DNA from 2 places in the Desulfoplanes formicivorans genome. Region 2 is predicted to be linked to the other one. Evidence: predicted binding sites of a transcription regulator. Region 2 holds the regulator's gene; the other holds the start of a gene.
The links. The regulator sigma-54, encoded in region 2, starts transcription at its own class of promoters, with help from an activator protein. The targets are predictions, from matches to a motif close to CTGGCACGGNNNNTGCTT.

Region 1: a site for sigma-54 is predicted at 3,585-3,602, ahead of DPF_RS11695 (flagellar hook protein FlgE). Genes of this name have one in related genera too.

What each region holds. Positions count from the first base shown of each region.
Region 1 covers NZ_BDFE01000020.1:43,746-55,679, forward strand. Annotated here, with positions in the region: gene DPF_RS11670 (Gfo/Idh/MocA family protein) at 1-764, shown strand, start outside; gene DPF_RS11675 (DegT/DnrJ/EryC1/StrS family aminotransferase) at 898-2,061, shown strand; gene DPF_RS11680 (hypothetical protein) at 2,188-2,424, shown strand; gene DPF_RS11685 (hypothetical protein) at 2,432-2,680, shown strand; gene DPF_RS11690 (hypothetical protein) at 2,786-3,523, shown strand; gene DPF_RS11695 (flagellar hook protein FlgE) at 3,661-5,325, shown strand; gene pnp (polyribonucleotide nucleotidyltransferase) at 5,430-7,631, opposite strand; gene rpsO (30S ribosomal protein S15) at 7,820-8,089, opposite strand; gene truB (tRNA pseudouridine(55) synthase TruB) at 8,166-9,083, opposite strand; gene DPF_RS11715 (DHH family phosphoesterase) at 9,088-10,062, opposite strand; gene rbfA (30S ribosome-binding factor RbfA) at 10,034-10,378, opposite strand; gene DPF_RS11725 (DUF503 domain-containing protein) at 10,381-10,668, opposite strand; gene infB (translation initiation factor IF-2) at 10,665-11,934, opposite strand, start outside.
Region 2 covers NZ_BDFE01000016.1:152,943-164,876, reverse strand. Annotated here, with positions in the region: gene pyrG (CTP synthase) at 1-557, shown strand, start outside; gene kdsA (3-deoxy-8-phosphooctulonate synthase) at 573-1,379, shown strand; gene DPF_RS08690 (KdsC family phosphatase) at 1,369-1,890, shown strand; gene lptC (LPS export ABC transporter periplasmic protein LptC) at 1,896-2,450, shown strand; gene DPF_RS08680 (LptA/OstA family protein) at 2,693-3,217, shown strand; gene lptB (LPS export ABC transporter ATP-binding protein) at 3,222-3,944, shown strand; gene rpoN (RNA polymerase factor sigma-54) at 4,104-5,549, shown strand; gene hpf (ribosome hibernation-promoting factor, HPF/YfiA family) at 5,654-6,196, shown strand; gene DPF_RS08660 (PTS sugar transporter subunit IIA) at 6,200-6,649, shown strand; gene rapZ (RNase adapter RapZ) at 6,653-7,534, shown strand; gene DPF_RS08650 (PTS sugar transporter subunit IIA) at 7,552-7,959, shown strand; gene DPF_RS08645 (PTS sugar transporter subunit IIB) at 7,960-8,427, shown strand; gene DPF_RS08640 (PTS sugar transporter subunit IIC) at 8,483-9,121, shown strand; gene DPF_RS08635 (manganese-dependent inorganic pyrophosphatase) at 9,345-10,265, shown strand; gene DPF_RS08630 (iron-sulfur cluster assembly scaffold protein) at 10,431-10,865, shown strand; gene DPF_RS08625 (CDP-archaeol synthase) at 11,078-11,934, opposite strand, start outside.

The DNA of each region.
Region 1 (11,934 bases), on a different contig from region 2:
TCCTGGAAAAGCCGATTACCGCCACGGTGGACGAGGCCAGAAGGATCGTTCATCTGGCCAAACAGGCCGGAAAGAAGTTGCAGGTCGGGCATATCGAGCGGTTCAACCCTGCGGTCTTGGCTCTCAAGGAGTATTCCTTTGAGCCCATGTTCATTGAATCCCACCGTTTGAGTCCCTTTAATCCCCGGGGCACGGATGTGAGCGTGATCCTTGACCTGATGATTCATGATCTGGATATTATTCTGGCGCTGGTGGACCGCCCCCTGGCATCCATAGACGCCTCGGGGGTTGCCGTTGTTTCCGATACCGAAGATATCGCCAATGTCCGGTTGACCTTTGACAACGGGGCCGTGGCCAATATCACCACGAGCAGGATTTCGGTCAAGGCCATGCGCAAAATGCGCATCTTTCAGAAAAACATGTATATTTCCATTGACTTTCTTCAGAAGCAGTCGGAAATTTTTCAGCTTTCAACTGGCGAGGTGTCCGGTGGCAAGGGGTTGCCCGTGGCCACCATAGGCGAGGGTGATCGGGCCAAGCAGGTGCTCTATGAGCGGCCTGAAGTGCCCGAGGTCAATTCCATGGAGCTGGAGCTGGACAAGTTTGCCCAGGCCATCAACAAGGGCGAACATACCCCGGTCACGGGAGAGGACGGTTTGCGGGCCCTGGATGTGGCCGCGACCATTTTGCAGAAAATCCGGCATCCCGAGGACGTGCAGCAGGGGGGACGGTGCCCGAATCACAGGGCGCAGGAAGCAGACTGAAGATCTGTCTCCGGCCTTACGGCCATGTGACAAGGCGGAAAGCCTGCATGGTCGTTGCGAACGGGCACGGCTCAGATCAGGCATTGTTTCTGACCACAAGGATGCAACACCACCAACAAAGCAGAGCTATTTCATGAGCATACCATTTATTGATCTCAAGGCGCAGTACGCCCTTATAGAGGACAAGGTCCGCGCCAACATGGACCAGGTGCTTGGGCATGGGGCCTATATCATGGGGCCGGAAATCAAGGAACTTGAACAACGGCTTGGCGAATACATCGGAAGCAGGTACGCCTTGGGCTGTTCGTCAGGGAGCGATGCCCTGCTCATGGCCCTCATGGCCCTGGATATCGGGCCCGGGGACGCGGTTTTCACCACCCCGTTCACTTTTTTTGCCACGGCCGAAGAGATCGCCATGGTCGGGGCCACGCCCGTGTTCGTGGACATTGATCCCGTGACCTTCAACATGGATCCCGCATGCCTGGAAAAGGCCATCAACGCCCTTGAGGCCCGGGACAACTCCATCTATCCCCTGCCCCGGGGGTACGAGGAACTGACCCCAAGGGCGGTCATCCCGGTCGATCTTTTTGGCCTGGCTGCGGATTATGATCGAATCGAATCCCTGTGTAAGGCGCATCATCTCAGGATCATTGAAGACGCTGCCCAGGCTTTCGGCGCCGTGTACAAAGACAGGTCATCCAGGGCCTGCGGGTTCGGTGACATCGGATGCACCTCCTTTTTTCCGGCCAAGCCCTTGGGGTGTTACGGGGATGGTGGCATGTGCTTTACCAATGACGGGGAACTCGAGGAAAAGTTGCGATCCATAAGGGTGCACGGCATGGGTGCTGATCGCTATGACAATGTGCGCATCGGGATCAATGGCCGGCTCGATTCCCTGCAGGCGGCCGTGCTCCTGGCCAAGTTCGAGCTCTTTCCGGATGAAATCAAGGCCCGCAACAAGGTGGCCGACAGGTACGCCCAGCTTCTGGGCGAGGAGGTCATCACGCCCCGGGTACCAGAAGGGTATGTGTCGGTCTGGGCCCAGTATTCCGTTCTGGCCCGGGATGCATCGCACCGGGAAGCACTTCGTGCCCGGCTGAATGAACACGGAATACCAACGGCCGTGTACTATCCCATACCCCTGCATCTGCAAACTGCCTTCAGGGGACTTGGCTATGAGTCAGGGACCATGCCGGTAAGCGAACGTTCCGGCGAGAGGATTCTCAGCCTGCCCATGCACCCGTATCTGGACGGTGCCACCCAGGAACACATCGCCACTGTCATCCGGGAGATGTAGGCCATGCAGCCATGCCCGGCCTGGTTTGTCCGGGGGGTCGTCTTGCCTGGATCCTCGCGTTGTTGGGTAATTCTTGTTTCCCTGCGTCCTCTTCCGCCGGGCATGGATATCCCGGGGGGTGACAAGATGGCCCATCTGCTTACCTATATGGTTCTGGCGGTCACTTTTCCCTGGAAGTTGACCGGCAAGCAAAACCTTGTGCTTTTTGTTGCCCTTGTGCTAGTCGGAGGTATTCTCGAAGGACTCCAGGACATCATGGCCCTTGGGCGGTCAGGGGAGATAGCCGATGCCGTGGCCAATGGGGGAGAAGTCCTCGCCGGTTGTGCGCTTCGCCGTTTGCACCAACATGCAGTCAAGGATTGACAGAGACATGGAACATACTATTTTCGAATTGGGCTTGTCTGTTGAGGCTGTTTCCCTGTATATTCTGTTGGATCATTTCGAGGGGTCCAAAGGACGTGTTACCAGGGAGATCCTTTTGACCAAATGGAATGCCAGTGCAGACAGCTTTGAAAAAAGTCTGCAGGAGCTTGAAATGCAGGGGGTGGTCACCATCAGTGAACAGGGAATGGTTGCCACGACTCCTGTTTCCAGGTGGAAAGCGGCCAGAGAATCCTGACGGCCGGAACCGGCATGCCCTGCCTTGTGCGACCGCGCGTTTGCGTGGGCGGTCGCTTCGCCCCGAACCTCACGCCCCATTTAAGCGTATCAGGAGGCAACCTGTATGAAATCCAGATTGTGCATCTTTTTGGTTCTTCTTTTTCTGATCCCGGTTTTTGCCTGTGCCCCGACCAGTCCACTTCCCCAGCCGCGTCGAGTGGTGGATCCTTCCCAGGTCCACAATGCCATCAAGACCCCTGAATGGGACATTGCCGCCATCAAATATGAGTATTCCGGACAGGGACTTGATTACAGCAAGGCTGATCTTGAACCCGTCTTTCTGGTGTTCAAGAATATCGGCCAGTCCACGCCCAAGGTGCTGGAAGAAGAGATGCGCGGGGTGGGAACCGATGGAGATTATCTGCCCTATTCCACGGACGAGGCCGTACGGCTAGCCTTTGCCTCGGAAACCTTCAAGCAAACCGCGAAAAACGCTCTCAAGTCCGGAGGGCTGGGGGCTGCCCTGGGTGGTGGTCTCGGTGCGATCATTACCATGTTCACCGGAGACAATGTTCTTGTGGGCGCGGGCATGGGCGCGGCTGTTGGCGGGGCGGCCTTTGCCGCCGGGTCGCTGCCTGAGGCCGAGGCCAAGCTCGAACGGAACATCAAACAGGAGCTGGTCCAGTACGCCTGGAAATCAACTCCGATCCCGCCTTCCTATACCCGCATGGGCTATGTGTATCTTCCCGCCAACAAGGGGATCGACAGAATGTCCATCACGGTTCGGTCCGGTCAACGCCTTGAAACCTATGTGCTGCCTCTGCTTGATTCCCCCGAGGATATGGGAAAAACCGGAAAATAGCCGGAACAGATCACTGGTATGACCACAAGAGCCCCTGGAAGGATTTCCAGGGGCTCTTGTTTTGGCATTGATCATGCTTTCTCGTAATCGGGCAGAACACGTGGAATATTTTTCCCGCTATACAAGGAGCATTGATCATGACAGCGTTTGGCAGTTTGTACACCGCAGCCACAGGACTCCAGGCCTTTGGCCAGGGCATGTCTGTTATCGGCAACAATATTGCCAATGTGAATACCACCGGGTTCAAAAGTACAAGTATCCATTTTGCCGATGTTTTCAACGATACTGTTGTGACCGGGGGTGGGGTCGGACAGGTGGGAAAGGGGGTTCAGCTTGCCGATTTGATCACTGATTTTGACAGTGGCCCCCTTGAGCTGACAACGGAATCCTTGGACCTTGCCCTGGGTGGAAACGGTTTTTTTGTGGTCTCTCCGCCGGATAGCGACAAGCTTTTCTATACCCGAAGCGGGGCCTTCAGGTTTGATAAACAGGGATATCTTAAAGATTCCGGCGGAGCAGCCGTACAGGGGTATGAAGTACAGACCAGAAGAGATCCGACAGCCGTTACCACGGAAGGTGCTTCCGGTGCCGGACTGACGGAAAGCATTGATTTCGGGAATATGGTCGACGTGCGATTGGGGACGAATGCAGAGGACGATCGGTTTGTGTCTTCGCCGGAACGAACGACTCGTATTGAGGTCATGGTCAATCTCGATTCCCAGGCTACCGATTTGGCCAACACGCCTGCCGCAGCCTCGAGCCCGGCCTTTTCTCTGTTCAATGCGTGGGATGCAAGCCAGGACGAGCCCCTTGACTCGGCAAAATATACCTATATGTCTCCGTTGACTGTTTATGATCAGGCAGGCAATGCTCATCGCGTCAGTGCCTATTTTGATCCGGTTTACACCCCGTCCCAGGGTGACGATGTGAACGGAACCATGGTGTGGGAATACCTACTGGCCATGGACCCCTCGGAAGATGGTCGGGCCATTGCCCAGGGAAGCTCGAAATCCGGCGTGCTCATGATGGGCACCATGACCTTTGACGCTTCAGGGGAGTTGGTCAATCAATCCGCATTCACACCAGACACGACCGGCAACATGAGCGATCTTGCCAGCTGGACAGGCGCTTTCATGTCAGATGATGGCTATTTTTTGTGTGATCCCGTGTTTGTCGCTGCAGACGGGCAGGAACTTGAAGGGAGTATTGAGGTCAATTTCGGTCTTGCCGATACGTCTCCCCATGCTCCCGATCCCCTTTTGACGGCTGCCGATATCCCTGCCCTGGATGCCGAAACAGCCCTGCAGATGCTTGGCATGGTCCAGGATCCTTCGCGATTGGCCAACGCTTCCACCAGTTACAACAGGGGTTCGGCTACCTTATATCAGAATCAGAATGGCTATCCCGAAGGTGCGTTACAGGCGCTTTCCGTTGACCGTGACGGGGTGCTCACTGGACATTACTCCAACGGGCAGGAAAGAAGTCTTTTTGTCTTGGCAGTGGCTGATTGTCCCAATCGATTTGCCCTGCACCGGGAGGGGGGAAACCGGTTTGCGGAAACACCTGATTGCGGAGGGATGCAATTCGGGTTGGCAGGTACAGGCAATGCCCGGTTCGATTTGGGCCCGGATGCTCTTGACGGCTTGGGAACTATTGCCTCCAGTACCCTGGAACAATCAAATGTGGATATGGCCACAGCCTTTGTGGACATGATCCTGACCCAAAAGGGATTTCAGGCCAACAGCAAGGTGGTGAGCACCAGCGATGAAATTTTGAAGATGCTCAATGAGATGAAGCGTTGATGGTAGCTTGGCAGCCTTGAACCCTGACATCTTTGCATAAATAAAAGGCCTTCCCGGGAAACCGGAAAGGCCTTTTATTATGGATTGATTGCAGGCGTTAAGGATTAACGTCGGCGGTTGTTGTTCCCACCGTGGCGCTTGTTGCGGTTGTTCCCGCCACCACTGGGCCGTTTGGCCTGGTCCATGGAAAAGGTTTCACCGGCTTCTTCCATGAGCACGGCCTTGCGGCTCAAGCGGATTTTTCCGGATGGATCCACTTCAATGACCTTGACCTTGATGGGATCGCCTTCCCTGACCACGTCTTCCACGCTGTTCACCCGTTCGCGGGCCAGCTGGGAGATGTGGCAAAGGCCTTCAAGGCCGGGAAGAATTTCGATAAAGGCTCCAAAATCCATGATCTTCTTGACAACACCATCATAGTCCTTGCCCGGTTCTGCCTTCTGGTCGTAGAATAGAACCATTTCCTTGGCCCTGTCCAGTGCGTCCTGATTACAGGCAAAGATGGAGATCTTGCCCGAGTCTTCGATATCTATGGAGGCGTCGGTGGCCGCGGTAATGGCCTTGATGTTTTTACCGCCGGGGCCGATGACGTCGCGGATCTTGCTTGTGTCCACATACACGATTTCCATTTGCGGGGCATAGGTGGAAAGTTCGGTCCGCGGTTTGGCAATGGTCTTGGCCATTTCTTCGAGAATGTGAAGCCTGGCTGCGCGGGCCTGTTCCAGTGCCTTGGCCATGACCTGGGAGGGAATACCCGCGATTTTGATGTCCATCTGGATGGCGGTGACGCCTTCGGCCGTACCGGCAACCTTGAAGTCCATGTCACCAAGATGGTCCTCGTCGCCAAGGATATCGGTCAGGATACGGTATTCGTCCCCTTCCTTGATGAGTCCCATGGCAATACCGGCAACAGGGGCGCTGATGGGAACACCCGCATCCATGAGGGCCAGGGTGCCGCCGCACACAGAGGCCATGGACGAGGACCCGTTGCTTTCAAGGATTTCCGAGACGATTCTGGTTGTGTAGGGAAAGTCTTCAAGACTGGGCAGAACAGGTGCAATGGCCCGTTCGGACAAGGCACCATGCCCGATTTCCCGGCGGCCCGGAGCGCGCAGGGGACGGGCCTCACCCACACAAAAGGGCGGAAAATTATAATGGAGCATGAAGGGTTTGACCATCTCGCCGGTCAGGGTTTCGATGCGCTGCTCGTCCCTGCTGCTGCCAAGGGTTGCCGTACAAAGGCTCTTGGTTTCTCCGCGAGTGAAGATAGCTGAACCATGGGCCCTGGGAAGCACGCCCACCTGCATGGTCAACGGCCGGACCGTTGTCATGTCGCGTCCGTCGATACGGATGTTCTTGGTCACGATCTGTTGACGAACGATGGTTTTCTCCATGTCCTGGAGAATGGCCGGGATTTTGGCAAGACGTTCCGGTGTGTCTTCAAGCTGCGCGGCAAGGGCTTCAATGGTCTGCTTCTTGACCTGTCTCTTGGCGGCGTAGCGTTCCATCTTTTTGGGAATGCCAAGGGCCTTTTCAAGATCTTCCCTGGCGATCTCCTCGACCATCTTTTCAAGTTCCACGTCCGGTTCGGGCGTCACAACCTCGAGCTTTTCCTTGCCCACTTTTGAACGGAGTTCTTCCTGGGCATCAATCATGGGCTGCATGGCCTTGTGGCCCCATTGGATGGCTTCGGCCAACAGGTCTTCCTTGAGGAAGTGTGCGCCCCCTTCAACCATGACCACGGCATCACGGGTGCCGGCCAGAAGAAGGTTGAGGGTACTGTTTTTCTGCTGCGCATAGGTGGGGTTGAGAACGAATTCGCCGTCTATGTACCCGATGCGTGCTCCGGCAATGGGCCCGAGAAAGGGGATGTCGGAGATGTGCATGGCGGCCGAGGCACCCACCAGGGAGAGGACGTCAGGATCATGCTTGTCATCGGCCGAGATGACCGTGGCAATGACCTGCACCTCGTCCCGGAATCCCTCGGGAAACAGGGGGCGGATGGGGCGGTCGATAAGCCTGGAAACAAGGGTCTCATGATCACTGGGTCTGCCGATTTCCCGGCGGAAGTACGATCCCGGGATCTTGCCGGCAGCGTACATTTTTTCCACGTAGTTGACCGTCAGGGGCATGAAGTCAGTTGTCCGTTCCATGGGCTGGGTAACGGCGGTGACCATGATGGATGTTTCGCCGCAACTGACCAGTACGGCTCCGTTGGCCTGCAGGGCGATGCGGCCGTGTTCAATGGTAATGGCGTCATTGTTGACGGGAATGGAAACCGAAGTGGTTTCAAATGTGTTTGACATAGATGTTCCTTTGCAGTGCTGATGGTAACGCTTCCATGTTTTGCACATCCCTTGGGGGTTGTTTAGTGTTTTGCCTGTGTCTCCAGGGTCATCCGATTCTGGAACCACGAGCCAAACACCAAACACAAAACATGAAGCACAAAAAAGCAGGACAGAAGGGCCTCCTTCTGTCCTGTCAGATCATGAGCCTACTTGCGCAATCCCAGCTTAGCGATGAGGTCGCGGTAGCGCTGGATGTCCTTTTTCTTGAGGTAATTGAGGAGCTTGCGTCGTTTACCTACGAGCTTGAGCAGACCGGTCCTGGAATGGAAATCCTTCTTGTGAACCTTGAAATGCTCGGTCAGGTAGGTGATACGGTGAGTGAGCAGGGCCACCTGGACTTCCGGTGAACCGGTGTCGCCTTCATGGTGGCTGAATTCTTCGATGATCTTGTTTTTTTCTTCTGGGGTCATGACCACAGCGGTATCCTCCGATGAGAATGATTGGTTTTCAGTGCCATTGCCGATTCGGGTCGGTGCATGAACCGGACAGAATTCACGTTGATGCCGGTGACCAGAGTCCTCGCAGGATGGCCCAGTGCAGGGTGCCTTGACGTATGGTCGCTTGAACCAGGGCAAGGGGGCTGCCTTGGGGGTCAAGGAACATGCGCTGGTCGCCTTCCGCATGGTTCTCCTCCAGAGGAACCGGAAGCCAGGTGCCGTTCATGATCTCCAAGGTCTGCTCGTTGGAGACGACCTCGGTGGACCAGTGGGGCAGGGCCTTGGCCAAGGGGATGATACGGTTGTGCCATCCCTCGGCGTCGGCCACGACATCATCAAGAAGATGTGCCTGGCTCAGGTCAAAAGGGTGACAACGCTCTCGTCGCAGTTTCGTGAGAGTTGCTCCGCACCCTAGACGTTTCCCCAGGCTGTGGGCCAGGGAACGTATGTAAGTGCCTTGGGAGCAGGTGACCCGAAATTGTACCAGGGGAAGATCAATGCCAATGATCTCCACCTGGGAAATATGAATGGGTTTCGTCTTGACAGGTACTTCTTTACCTTGACGGTGCAGTTTGTAAAGGGGTTTGCCCTGGTGCTTGGCGGCCGAGACCGGTGGCACTTCCTGCATGGTCAACGTCTGCCAGTCAAGTACTTCCCTTTGGATTTTCCGGGGGCTCAGGCCGTCAATGGGGTGTTCTTCAATGATCCGGCCTTCAATGTCATAAGTATCCGTGGTCAGGCCCAGCTTGAGTTCGCCCGCGTAGGTCTTGATTCCCGATGTCAGATAGGGCGCCAGTTTGGTTCCCTGACCGAGGAGCACAAGCAGCACCCCCGTGGCCATGGGGTCAAGGGTTCCGGCATGGCCGATTTTTTTCTGACCAAGCTTGCGCTTGATGACGTTCAGGCAGGCAGCCGAAGTGGGACCCTGGGGTTTGTCCAGAACGAGAATGCCGTGTTGTTGGGCGGATTGCATGAATTTATTCGTCCTTTATACCCAAGGTGTCCTGGATCATTTTGACCATCTGGCTTTCAGCCGAATCAAGGGAGGCGTGGATGACCCCGCCCGAGGCATTGATGTGTCCTCCTCCGCCAAAACGGGCAGCCACCTGGCGAACATCCACCTCACCGGTGGACCTGAGGCTGAACTTGATCTTGCGCGACTCTTCCTCCCTGAAGCTCACGGCAACAACCACGCTGCCCACATTGCGCACCATGTCCACGAGCCCTTCGGTATCATCGCCTGTTGCCCCGGTCTTGGCAAAATCCGTGCTGGAAGCGGAAACAACCCCGATTTTTCCCCGGGAGTAGAACCGGGCGCCGGCCATGGCCCTGCCCATGAGACGAATCTTGCTGGGGGTCCAGTTGTAGTTGAGCCTGGGCGTGAAAATATCAGGGCGCAGCCCCTGGCGAATGATGTCGGCAGCCAGTTCCATGGTCTGGGATGATGTGTTGCCGTAGCTGAACCATCCGGTATCGCTGACCAGGGCAAGGTAGATGGCCTCTCCCATGTCCCCGGAAAGGGGAATGCCCAGATGTTGGGCTATGCCGGCAACCATCTCTCCAGTGGAGGAAATCTGGGTATCCACCCAGTTGATCTGTCCGAAAAGCGGGTTGCCCTGGTGATGGTCGATGTTGATCACCCGGGCTTTGCCCAGCCGTTTGGCCAGGTCCTGGCCAACACGGTTGGAGTCTCCGCAATCAAGAACAATGGTCCAACCGGGTTTGTCCGCCGGCAGTTCCGTTTCCACGGGAGCGGGCATGGACAACCAGGCGAATCTGTCCGGCATGCCGGAAACATTGTACATCCTGAAGCGTTTCTCAAGGGAGGTGAGTATCCAGCCCATGGCGGCCATGGAGCCTATGGCGTCCCCATCCGGATTGAAATGGGAGACGATCAGGAACTCGTCTTCCGTTTGGAGGATTTCAGGAATCCTGTCCATCGATGTGGTCATAGACCATCTCCTCCAGGAAATCATCCCATGTGAACCGAAGTTCGGGAACACGACGCATCCTGAGCCGCTGACCAAGGCGGGAACGCAGGAATCCGGCAGCTTGTGCAAATCCTTTTTCCAGCTCGGGAATGCTCCCCTTGCCCTTGATGTGGGTATACATGACCTCGGCGATGCTGAAGTCCCTGTTCAAACGGACGCCGGTGATGGAAACCAGTTCAAGTCGCGGGTCCTGGGACTCTTCGACCATGATCCTGCTCAGCTCGCGCATGAGCTGGTCCGCCATCCTGGTGCCACGTCTTGATGTTGTTCGTTGCATGTTCAGGCTCCAAAGATTTCAAGATGGGTATCCACAAACTCTTCCGACGTGCTTGCTTCGATCATGGAAATGGCCTTGGACAATTGGCTCTGGACCCGCTTGGTCTCGTTGGAGACCGTGACCGCAGCAAGGGCGAGCCATGTGTGGGAATCCTGGTTGTCCACCTCGGAAACCGCCACGTTGAACTTGTTTTTCAGCTTCTGTTTCAGACTGTTGGCGATGCGTCGCTTTTCCTTGAGGGAATGGACGTTGTGCAGTCTGAAATCAAGTCGCAAAATGCCGATGATCATAAGGTCCGTTTTTCTTCGACCTCTTCAAAGGCTTCAATGATGTCGCCTTCCTTGATGTCGTTGAACCTTTCAAGGCCGGTTCCGCACTCAAAGCCCTTTTGGACCTCGCGTACATCGTCCTTGAAGCGTTTCAGGGAATTGAGTTTGCCGGTGTAGATGACCACGCCGTCGCGCAACAGTCTGACCATAGCGTTGCGCACCAGTTTGCCGTCAATGACCGCACACCCGGCAACCGTGCCCACCTTGGGAACGTTGAAAGTCTGTCTGACTTCTGCCTGGCCGATGTACACTTCCTTGATGGTCGGCGCGAGCATGCCGCTCATGGCGTCCTTGATCTCGGCGACCAGCTTGTAAATGATGTTGTAGAACCTGATCTCGACCTTTTCCTGCTCGGCAACATCCTTGACCTTGGCCGTGGGGCGGACATTGAAGCCGATGATGATAGCGTTGGATGCCGAGGCCAGCAAAATATCCGATTCCGTGATGGCGCCTGTTCCGCTATGGATGATTTCAATGCGCACTTCATCACCCGAAAGCTTGTTCAAGGCGTCGATGATCGCTTCCTGGGAACCCTGCACATCGGACTTGACCACCAGGTTGAGTACCTTGACCTTTTCCCCGGCCTTGGCAGCCAGAAACTTGTCCAGGGTGAATTTCGTTTCCTTGGCCAGTTCCTTTTCGCGCTGCTTGCCCTTTCTGGAATCCGAAATCTTGCGGGCCACCTTTTCATCGGCCACAACCACAAATTCGTCACCAGCATCCGGAACACCGTCAAATCCCTGAACCTCGACAGGCATGGCCGGTCCGGCCTCCTTGAGCATCTTGCCCTGGTCGTTCAGGATGGCCCGGATCTTTCCAGCATGCAGGCCGCAGGTAAAGGCGTCACCCTTGTGGATGGTTCCCGCCTGGATGAGCACCGTGGCCACAGCGCCACGCCCCTTGTCCAGACGCGCTTCAACAATATGACCTACGCCCCGTCTGTTGGGGTTGGCCTTGAGTTCAAGAACCTCTGCCTGGAGCAGCACCAGTTCCAGAAGTTCGTCGATCCCGATCTTTTTCTTGGCTGACACATTGGCAAAAATGGTGTCTCCACCCCATTCCTCTGGCACAAGACCGTGTTCGGCCAGCTCGCGCTTGACCCGGTCGGGGTCGGCTCCTTCCTTGTCGATTTTGTTCACCGCCACCACAATGGGCACGCCGGCTGCCTTGGAATGGTTGATGGCCTCTCGGGTCTGGTCCATGACACCGTCGTCAGCAGCAACGACC
Region 2 (11,934 bases):
TGGAAGGCAAGATCGAAGCCATCAGGTATGCCAGGGAAAACAAGATCCCCTTTTTCGGGATTTGTCTTGGTATGCAATGTGCTGTCATTGAGTTTGCCCGTCACGTGCTCAAGTACGAGAAAGCCAACTCGGAAGAGTTTGACGAGAAGACGCCCTATCCGGTCATTTATCTGATGAAGGAGTGGTTCGACATCCGCAAGCAGAGCCTGCAGGTTCGCAACAAGGAGTCCCATAAGGGCGGAACCATGCGCCTTGGGGCCTATCCCTGCCGGGTGAAAAAGGGTACTCGAGCCTTTGAGGCGTATGGCCAGAACGAGGTGAGCGAGCGTCATCGTCACCGTTTTGAATTCAACAAGGCGTATGCCAAGGATTTCGAGGCCAATGGCATGATATTGAGCGGCTTTTCTCCTGACGAGACCTTGGTGGAGATCGTGGAACTCAAGGATCATCCCTGGTTTGTGGGGTGCCAGTTCCATCCTGAATTCAATTCAAATCCCCTGCACGCCCATCCGCTGTTTCGGGAATTTGTCAAGGCAACCATTGAATACAAGCAGTAACAACCCCCTTTTGGCATGAATGAACTCTTCAAACTCTCATTGACCAGGCATTTTGTGATTGCCGGACCCTGTGCCCTGGAAAGTTTTGAATTGGCCAGGGATACCGCCCTGGAACTTGCTGCCATTGCCGGGGAACTCGGGTTGCCCATTGTTTTCAAGAGTTCCTTTGACAAGGCCAATCGCACTTCGGTAACCAGTTTCAGAGGACCTGGGCTTTCCAGGGGACTGGAATGGCTGGGGCGCATCAGGGAGGAGAGCGGTCTGCCCGTGATAACGGATATTCACCTTCCCGAGCAGGCTGGACCTGTGGGCGAGGTTGTTGATGTCCTTCAGATTCCGGCTTTTTTATGCCGTCAGACCGATTTGCTGGTCGCAGCGGCCCAAACCGGCAAGATTGTCAATGTGAAGAAAGGCCAATTTCTGGCTCCATGGGATATGCAACCGGCTGTGGAAAAGATGCGTTCCGTGGGCCACGACAAGGTTTGGCTGACCGAGCGGGGAGCGTCCTTTGGGTACAATAATCTGGTTGTTGACTTCAGGTCACTGGCCATCATGAAGGAGTTTGCCTGTCCTGTGGTGTTTGATGCCACCCATTCGGTTCAGATTCCCGGAGGCCTGGGCAGCGCTTCGGGCGGTCGCAGGGAGTTCGTGCCTTTGCTGGCCCGTGCGGCAGCTGCTGCAGGATGTAACGGCCTGTTCATGGAAGTGCATCCTGATCCGGACAAGGCCCTTTGTGATGGTCCCAACAGTTGGCCTTTGCGTACCACCAAAACCCTGCTCAAGGAATTGATGGCTCATTGGAGTGTGCCTCATGAATGCTGAGGAACGTGCCGCCAGGGTCAGGATGCTCGTGCTCGATGTGGACGGGGTGCTGACGGACGGCGGCTTGTATTATGATCAGGAGGGCAACATCCTGAAGCGGTTCAATGTTCAGGATGGTTTGGGCATCAAGCTGGCCCAGCGGGCAGGCCTTGCCATCGGGGTCATCTCCGGACTTGATTCCAAGGCCGTGGCCACCCGGGTCAGGGAACTGGGTATTGAGTACTATTATCCGGGCCATCATCACAAGATTCCGGTTTTGCGCCAAATAAGCGAGCAGTCCGGGATTGCCTTTTCGGAAATGGCCTATGTGGGAGATGACTGGGTGGATGTCGGTCCCATGGAAGTGGTTGGTCTGCCCATGGCCGTTGCCAATGCCCAGCCCGAGATCAAATCCATGGCCCTGTGGATCGCCAACGCTCACGGTGGGCAGGGGGCGGTCAGAGAGGCCATTCGTTTCATCCTGCAGTCCCAGCAACGGTTGGATGGACTGTGGCGAACCTGGGCAGATTGAGCAGCATGAAAAAGACAATCTGCCTTTTTCTTGTTGTTGCCGTTGCGGGCATTGTTCTGACCATTTGGCATCTTCGGAAAGATGTGTCCGTCTCCCCGGAAACGCCGTCCCTCAATATGGATCTTTCACTGCAGGGAGTCACCCTGCGTCAGGGCAGCAAGGGCCGCCTGTTGTGGACCCTCAATGCCACCAGTGCTGATTACCGCAAGGACCAGGGCGTCGTGTTCGTCACGGATCCCGAGATCCTTTATTTCCAGGAAGAAGAAAGCACCCCGGTGTATGTTGAAGGCGATCATGGCCGGATTGATCAGAAGAACGATCAGGCGGATATCTGGTCCCATGTGCTGGTGCGGTACCAGGGCAGTGTGCTGACCACCCAAAGCCTGCACTACAACGGGACAAGCTCCCTTTTGTTGTGCAACAAGGATGTGGAGATCCGCAGAAAGGATATGGTCCTGACTTCCCAAAGGGCCACTCTGGAACTGGCAACCAAACGCGTGCAGGCCCACGGGCAGGTAAAGGCGGTTTTGATGGCTGATTCGCCTCTGCCTTCACCCTAGCGTTGCAGGCGGGATGTGCAGCAGTCACGACATCATTGAACAATGGCGATGCACGGGATCGTCTCTTCCGGATATCTTGCCCAAAGAATTGCACAGGTGTTTTGCGGATCCCATGGGGATGGCGGATCATCTTTGCATTCCGGTTCTCCCTGCACCGCCACCGGCGTTGAGATGAGCGAGGGCCGGATGGTTTCGGATGTATATCAGTCAACCGTTTTCAGCTTACAACCAAGGACATTGGCGTGAACTATCTTTGCAGATTGCTGGCCCTGATTATCTGTTTGTGGCCCGGACCGGGAATGGCCCAGGAGGCCAGGGTGGCAACCACCATCACCTCGGACAGCATGTTCTACAGCCCTGACAAGAATGAAGTCTCCTTTGAAGGCAATGTGCATGTGGTGCGCGATGATTTCAGGATCTGGTCCGAGAAATTGATCATTTATCTTGCCGAGAATGAAACATCCACTTCCACGGCCACCCCGGGCAATGACCAGCCGTCCCAGGATCTTTCCAATGTTGAAAAGATTGTGGCCCTGAACAATGTCCGGTTGGAAAGTCAGGGCAAAAAAGGGTTCTGCGGCAAGGCCATCTATTTTCAGCAGCAGGAGATGTTGCAGATGGAAGAAAGTCCCCGCCTTGAAGACGGCAAGAACACCATCAGCGGGGAAATCATCAAGCTGTATACGCGGGATAATCGCAGCGAGATCATTGGTGGCAAAAAACGGGTCGAGGCCATTTTCTTTTCCCGCCCCCAACAGACGAAGTGATACCATGGCGATTCTCAGGGCTCATGATCTCGTAAAAATTTTCGGCAAGAAACGGGTTGTCAAAGGCATCACCATCCAGGTTGAGGATGGTGAGGTTGTCGGTCTGCTTGGTCCCAATGGTGCCGGGAAAACCACCACCTTTTACATGCTTGTTGGAATCATTCGGCCCAATGGGGGCTCGGTGTTTCTGGGGGACCAGGAAATCACCCGGTGGCCCTTGCATCAGAGGGCCAAAAGCGGCGTCAGTTATCTGCCCCAGGAAAGTTCCATCTTCAAGAAGCTGACTGTTCGCCAGAATCTGATGATCATTCTGGAATACACGGGCCTGTCCAGGAAAAAGCGCAACGAAAAAGCCGATCATCTCCTTGAGCAATTGGGTATTACCCGCCTTGCCCATCAAAAGGCAGCCTTCTTGTCCGGAGGAGAACGCCGACGCCTGGAGATTGCTCGCGCCCTGATTCAGGACCCCACCTTCATCCTTCTTGACGAACCCTTTGCCGGTATTGATCCCTTGGCTGTGGAGGATATCCAGCAGATTATCCGTTCCCTGCGGGAGTTGGGTATTGGAGTGCTCATTTCGGATCACAATGTCCGGGAGACCCTCAATATCTGCGATCGTGCCTCCATTGTGTATGATGGGCAGATCATCCTTGAAGGAACCCCTGACGAGATCGTCAATAATCCCAAGGCGCGGCAGATTTATCTTGGAGAAGATTTCACCCTTTAGATGATTGCAAGGGGTTTGCTTCTGTGGCACAAGGAAAGTGCAGGCAAACTTGAATGATCCTTTTTTCACTTTATTGAAATAATTCATAACATTTTTGCAACCTTTCTTTAGCCGGGCACTCTTTGACGCCCGGGTAGTCCTGCCTCGACGAGAATACTTATGGCTCTGGAATTACGACAAAATCTCAAGCTCACTCAGCAGCTGGTCATGACCCCTCAATTGCAGCAGGCGATCAAGCTTTTACAGCTATCGCGGGTAGAGCTGCTGGACGTGATTCAGGAAGAACTGCTGGAAAATCCCATGCTCGACGAACAAGGTCAGGGCGAAAACAAGTCCGAGCAGGAGAGCAATCAGGAGGCCGAGACCAAAGGACAGGATGACAAGAAGGAATTGGCAACTGAGGAAAAAGATTTCCTCAAGAATGCCGAATGGGAAGATTATCTGGGAGATTTTTCCAGTACCACCCGACAGGTTCAGGGGTATGAAAGTGAGTCCCTGGAAGAGATCAGTTCCTATGAAGGCCGCGTTTCGGCCAAGCCCTCCCTTGAGGGTCATCTGCTCTGGCAGCTCCATCTTTCCGATATAGACGAAGAAGATTGTCGCATTGGTGAGATGATCATTGGCAGCCTCACCTCTTCCGGATATCTGGCCGCCAGTGTGGAAGACCTTGCCCAACAGCTTGGGGTATCGGAAGAAACCGTGGAGCGGGTGCTTGGGGTTGTCCAGCATTTTGACCCCGTTGGCATTGCTGCCCGCACGGCCAAGGAGTGTTTGCTCATCCAGCTTGATGCTGTTGACGACCATGATCCCATCCTCAGGTCCCTTATCGAGGATCATCTGGAAGACATTGAGCAACGCCGGTACAAGCCCCTTTTGCGCAAGTTCAAGCTCGCCAAGGACGATCTCAAGGAATATCTTGACGTCATTACCGCCCTGGATCCCCTGCCCGGTGCCAGTTACGGATCTTCCACCTCGGTTTATGTCAGCCCTGATGCCTACGTGTACAAGTATGACGATGATTATATCATTGTCCTCAATGACGATGGTTTGCCCAAATTGCAGCTCAACCCCTTTTACATGGAGACCATGCAGGGGCGGACAAGCAAGGAAGACTCATCCTATCTTCATGAAAAAATGCGTGCTGCCCAGTGGTTGATGAAGAGTCTGCAGCAGCGTCAGCGGACCCTGTTCAAGGTGGTGGAAAGTATCGTCAAGTTTCAGCATGATTTTTTCGATTACGGACCCACACGCCTCAAACCCCTTATCCTCAAGGATGTGGCTGCTGATATTGACATGCACGAGTCAACGGTCAGCCGGATCACCACCAACAAGTACCTGGCAACACCTCACGGTATTTTTGAACTCAAATATTTTTTCAACAGCGCATTGGATCTGGACGACGGGACCCAGGTGGGTTCGGAAAGTGTCAAGGTGGCCATCAAGAAGATCATTGAAGGAGAAGATCCCAAAAAGCCGTACAGCGACGAAAAAATTTCCAAAATGCTCAAGGACATTCTTGAGGTGAATATTGCGCGCAGGACCGTGGCCAAGTACCGTTCGGCCCTGAATATTGAATCGTCTTCCAGGCGCAAAAAATTTTTCTGATTCTCCCAGGGCTTTTTCCGGAGTACAAGGAAACTTTCTTGGAGCCGTGTTTGGGACGGCATACATGTGTTGTCGTGTACCCACCTTTATCCAGGAGGTATTCTATGAATATGAACTTCAACTTCAAGAACTTCGAGCCTTCAGATCATCTGCGCGAGTATGCCAAGGGTCGTTTTGGCAAGATTGCCAAGTATGTCCCCAATCCGGATAACGCTGATCTCCAGGTCAATCTTGAAGTGGAAAAGTTTCGTCATCGGGCAGATGTGGTCCTCACCGGTGACAACCTCCGATTGTCGGCCAACGAGCAGAGCGAAGACATGTACTCCACGGTGGACCTGCTCCTTGACAAGCTCGAGGCCCAGGTGCGCCGTGTACGCGACAAGGGCAAGAAGGTCAGGAAAAAGGGGGCAACCGGCAGATTTGATGTCATCAGTTTTTCCGATGAAACGGAACTCAAGGGGCAAACCCCGACTATTGTCCGCTCGGACCGTTTTTCTCCCAAGCCCATGGGCGTGGATGAAGCGGCCATGCAGCTGGACAGCCTCGAAGATGATTTTTTGGTTTTTCTCAATGCTGAAACAGAACGGGTCAATGTGATCTATCACCGCAAAAACGGAGATTTCGGTCTTATTGATCCTGGGATTTGATACATGAAACTTGCTGATTTTCTCGATGATGCATGTGTAATCGCTGACTTGCAGGCCAGGACCAAGGAGGAGGTCCTGGCCGAACTTATTGAACCCCTCAAGGCAAGGTGGCCCGAACTTGATCAGGAAAAGATACTTTCGGTTCTTCTGGACAGGGAAAAGCTCGGGACAACGGGGATAGGTGACGGCATTGCCATCCCTCATGGCAAGATGGAGGGGATCCAGGAGGTCGGGCTTGTTGTTGGTCGCAGCCTCGAAGGACTGGATTTCAACGCGCTGGACCACAAGCCCTGCCGTATCTTTTTTCTGGTGCTGGCACCGGAACATGTGGCAGGAATGCATTTGCGGATCTTGGCCCATATTTCCCGACTCCTTCAAGATGTTTCCTTTCGGCAGGCATTTCTCAATGCGTCTGACAAGATGGCCTTGTGCAACCTCCTCAAGGAGGCGTAGCCTGTGAGTTCGATCACACCCCCTGTTGTCATTTTGACCGGTTTGTCCGGGGCAGGCAAAAGTACCGCTCTCAACGTGTTTGAAGATCTCGGTTTTTTTTGTGTCGATGGTCTTCCGGCAAGCATCCTTACCGCCCTGGTCACTCTGTTTGCTCAAGAAAAAAACAGCAAATACAGGGGGATTGCCTTGGGTATGGACCTGCGGCAACTGGATTTCATGGACCAGTGGCTTCTTGCCCGGGAAGAACTGGACAAGCTGGGGGTCGTTCCCAGGATTCTTTTTATTGAAGCCGCAACCAATGTTCTGCTGCGTCGTTACGCCACAACCCGACGTCCCCATCCCCTTGAAAACCGCGTGGCCGGCCTGGAGCAGGCCGTGGCCATGGAACGGGAAATCCTGGCTCCCATTCGGGAACAGGCCGATCTTGTAGTGGACACATCTGCGTATTCGGTCCATGATCTGCGCCGAATCATCCAGGAACATTGGACCGTTTCCAGGGAGAGCGCCTCGGGTTTACGGGTTCATCTCATTTCCTTTGGATTCAAATACGGTGTGCCGGCGGAAGCAGATATCGTGCTGGATTTGAGGTTTTTGCCCAATCCGTATTTTGATGAAAAATTACGGCCCTTTTCCGGCAAGGATGAGGCCGTGGCCAAGTATGTTTTTGCCCAGGACGTTGCCCGGGAGTTCTTTGAAAAACTCCAGGGGTTTCTCCTTTTCCTGTTGCCCTTATATGCCAAGGAAGGGCGCTACCGTTTGACCATTGGTTTTGGCTGTACGGGCGGGCGTCATCGATCCGTGGCTGTGACAGAGAAAATGTTCACCATTCTTCGTCAAAAAGGGTTTGTCGTTTCCCTGGAACACCGTCATCTTGAATTAGGCTAGTCGGGGAGTATGCTTGAATGATTGGTATCGTATTGGTAACCCATGGTGTACTGGGCGATGTTCTCCTTGAAACGGCAAGGACCATTGTGGGAGAAACGCCGTATTGTCAGTGTGTGGGCATTGATATTTCAAAAGGCATGGACGCCATTCTCGCCGAAGTTAAGGATGCGGCCAAGGCCTGTGACCAGGGCCGCGGTGTTTTGGTTCTGACGGACATGTTTGGTGGGACGCCGAGTAACATCAGCCTTTCGCTTCTTGTGGCCGGAAAACTGGAGGTCGTTACCGGGGTCAATCTTCCTCTTTTGCTCAAGGTCCTGGCCCATAGAGATCTTGAGCTGCACAAGCTTGCCTCTGAAGCCAAGTCGGCCGGTAAACAGGGAATTCTTGTGGCCGGTGAAGTCTTGCGAAGGAGGGTGGAGGGATAAATGCTCTGGGTGAGGATAGATAATCGACTCGTGCACGGACAGGTCATCGAGACCTGGCTCCCCTACACCAAGGCGCGAACCATTATCGTTATCAACGATGAACTGGCCGACGACATGATCCGTCAAGAAATCATGCATCTGGCCATTCCTCAGGATATCTCCCTTGTTTTTTCCAAGGTGGTCAAGGCCGACAAGGCCATTGCCCAGGCCCGTCAGCTCCGGCACAATGCATCCATTCTGCTCCTTTTTTCCACCTGCAATGACGCCAAAATCGCCTATAATCACGGCGTAACCTTTTCCCAATTGAACATAGGCAATCTCCATTATGGTCCAGGGAAAAAACAGATTTGTGATCATGTTGCCCTGGGGGCCGAAGATATTACCTGCCTGAAATTTTTTTCCAAACAGGGAATCGAGCTTGATTTCAGGTGTGTCCCCACCAAACCAGTGCAGGTAGCAGCATGGTAGGTTCCCACGCATACATCGTTATGGTCCTTGGAGCAGGGAGTTTTTTTTTGCCGTTTTGTCCCTGTTCAGATTTTGCGTAAGTGTTCAATTGCTGTCCCGGCCCCTTGTTGCGGGTGCCTGCTGGTCCCTGGTGACCGGTTCCTGGTCAACCGGTCTGGGCGTGGCCTTTTTTTTCGAGCTTCTCTGGCTTGATTGCATTCCTGTGGGCACCTTCATCCCGCCCGCCTCTCTTTTCTCCACCATTGCCTCCCTGACCCTTGTGCACGTGCTCGGTCTGCAGCATCCCAGTGAAATTTTCATGGTGCTGGTAGCCACGACCCCGTTTGCGTCTTTCATGTCCTGGCTCGAAGCCAGGCAGCGTATGTGGCAGAACAGGGAATTCAATCTTCTCGTGGTGGCGACGCGCCGGGGCAATGCGAGTCTCTTTGCCCCGGAGAAGTTTATCCGCAAGGGGATCGTGCACACCTTTCTGATCCAGGCTGTGGCCTGTCTGGGCATCCTTGCTCTGCTTCACGTGTTGTTGGGCTATGCTCTTGAACATGTGCACATTGTGCCCTGGGTGTCATGGCCGATCCTCTGGCTCATAGCCAGCCTTGGTGGTGTTATTGCCATGCGATTTCGCAATGCCCATTTGTACATGCTGGGAGGCATTGGTCTGGTGGAGCTGGTTTTGTGGTCGGGATTTTTTGTGTAAACAATGAGGGTGGACCTGTCCGGTCCGTGATCAGACAAGGGTGGTGACCGGGATTGTCGGACAGGACTGCAGGTGGAACCAGATCAAAATTTGTGAAATTTTTCTCCAATAAGGACTTGGCATCCGTGAGGTATTGTGATATTTAGCACAAGCGTTCTTCATGCATTGGAATCCATTCCTATTGAAGCAGTACATTCTTTTCTTTCATTTGAGGAGGTTAATCATGGCAGTGTATGTATTTGGTCACAAGAATCCCGATTCTGATACCGTTTGTGGTGCCATCGCCCTTGCCGACCTGCAGAGCAAGCTTGGCGTGGAAGCTGTTGCCGTCACCCAGGGAAAAATCAATCCCGAATCTGCCTTTATTCTGGACAAGTTCGGTGTTGCCGTTCCCGAGGTCAAGACGTCCTTTGCCGGCGAAAAAGTGATGCTCGTGGACCATTCGGATCTGGCCCAGAGCCCCGACGATCTCAAGGAAGCCGAACTCCTCGGTATTGTTGACCATCACAAGCTTGGCGACGTGACCACCCCCAATCCTCTGGAATGCTGGATCTGGCCTGTTGGTTGTTCCTGTACCGTAATCAAGGCCATGTACGATTTCTACGGCGTGGAGATCCCCAAGAACATCGCAGGGCTCATGCTCTGTGCCATCCTGAGCGACACCGTCATTTTCAAGTCCGCCACCTGCACGGACAAGGACAAGAAGGCTGCTGAAGAACTGGCCAAGATCGCTGGCGAATCCGATCTTCAGGCCCTGGGCATGAAGATGTTTGAAGTCAAGTCCGCCATCAAGGGTACGCCCATGCGTGAACTGGTGGAACGTGACTACAAGGATTTCGACATGAACGGCAACAAGGTCGGCATTGGTCAGCTTGAACTGGTTGATCTCGCCCTGGTCGCCGACATCAAGGAAGACCTGGCCAAGGACATTCAGGCCCTCAAGGAAGAAGGCAACCGTCATTCCGTATTCCTGATGCTCACCGACATCATGAAGGAAGGAACCGAGCTGCTTATTGCTTCTGACGACCCCTCCGTGGTCGAAAAGGCCTTTGGTGCCAAGCCTGAAGGCGGCAAAGTCTGGCTTGACGGCGTCATGAGCCGCAAGAAACAGGTTGTGCCCAACTTTGAAAAAGCCTTTGCCTAGAATACGATCCTCTCTGCTGTAACAAGAAAGGGCCTGTTGCACATGTTTGCAGCAGGCCTTTTTGTATGGCCGATCCTGGTCTGGATGTCCGGCAAAAACCCATTGCCTCTCATGGATTTTCCTTTTAAACCGGGCTTTCACCTTTTATCCATGCAAGGAGCAACAATGAGCAACACTCTGGATTCCTTTCTGGACGATCTGCAAAATCGTGTTTTTGAAGATACCCTGGAGAACATGGGTGAAGAAGTGTACAAACGGTGGCGCAATCCCGTCCATCTCAAGCGGATGGATTCTCCTTCTTCCTGGGCCGCCCTTCAGGGCAGTTGCGGGGACACGCTTACCGTGTACCTTGAGATCAAGGATGATATGGTCAAGAAGGCCCTTTTTGAAACCACGGGATGTGGTTCGAGCCAGGTGAGCGGGGAAGTGGCCTGTGAATATGCCGAAGGCAAAACTGTTGAAGAAGCCGGCCTGATTGACGGCAAGGACGTGCTTGAAGCCCTGGGAGGCCTGCCCGAAGAAAACGAGCATTGTGCCTATCTTGCTGCCGAGACCCTGCGCGAGGCGGTTCGCAAGTACCTGGAGGGCAAGAACGCATAGGCCGGAACAGGGGACCGGGTTCAAGACGGCGGGCCCCATGCCGTGACCTTGTGGGATGACCGCTTACGTCTGGTGGTGGATTGCAGGGTGGACGGTGTCATGTCTGTTCGCCCTGACGAGCAGGCGGCATGGTTTTCGTTTGGGATCTCCAATCGCGCATGGCACGACAACCCTTGCATATCCCGGATTACCCCGGAACTGCCTGGTTTTTTCTATGGCATTTTGTGACCCTGGTCTGCATGTGTCTGGGGCGGGCGTGCGTCTGTTTGGCGTTGATTCGTGCCTGGTTTCCCTGTTTCTCTTGTTTGGGGTGGACACCGCAGGGTCAGGACCACGATTTCTCCGGGACAATTGAACCGGACCGGAACTCCCGACACACCGACCCCGTTACTGGTATACCCCTGCATGCTTTCTTCCAACCATCGGCCGGAACACACTCGCCGGGGAGCCTTGCAATGGGTGAACACCGGGCCCAGGGGCGGAATCCGGATCTGGCCACCATGGGTATGACCGGCCAGGTAGAGATCGGCCCTGGAGCAGACTTCCCGGTACAATTCCGGGGAATGGGCCAGGAAGATGGTGCAATCCCCCCGGGGGACGGCTTCAAAGGTTTGATCAATGTTGTGACATTTGTAGTAATGGGGGTCATCGGCCCCGGCGATCCACAGGTATTCTCCCTGTTTTTTGATACACAGGGCATCATTGACCAGCACCTGGACTCCCATGCCCATCAAGGCGTCGGTCATCTCGATGCAATCGTGGTTGCCAAGAACGGCACATATGCCGTGTCGTGACCTGATCGCGGCCATGACCATTTCAAGTCGGGTCAGGGAATCGCGGTAGCTGCCATGGGTGGCCATGCGGTAATCTCCGCCCAAAAGACACAAATCCACTTTGATTTTGGGCAGCAGGCTGACCAGACGTTCGGAAAGACCGGGAAGACCGTCGAGATGGAGATCGCTCATGAACAGGATGCGAAATTCGTCAAAAGGTGCGGGAAGATGGTCCAGTTGGATTTCCATGTCGTTGCGTTCAAAACACAGGGCATTGGCCTTGCCGCGATTGTAGA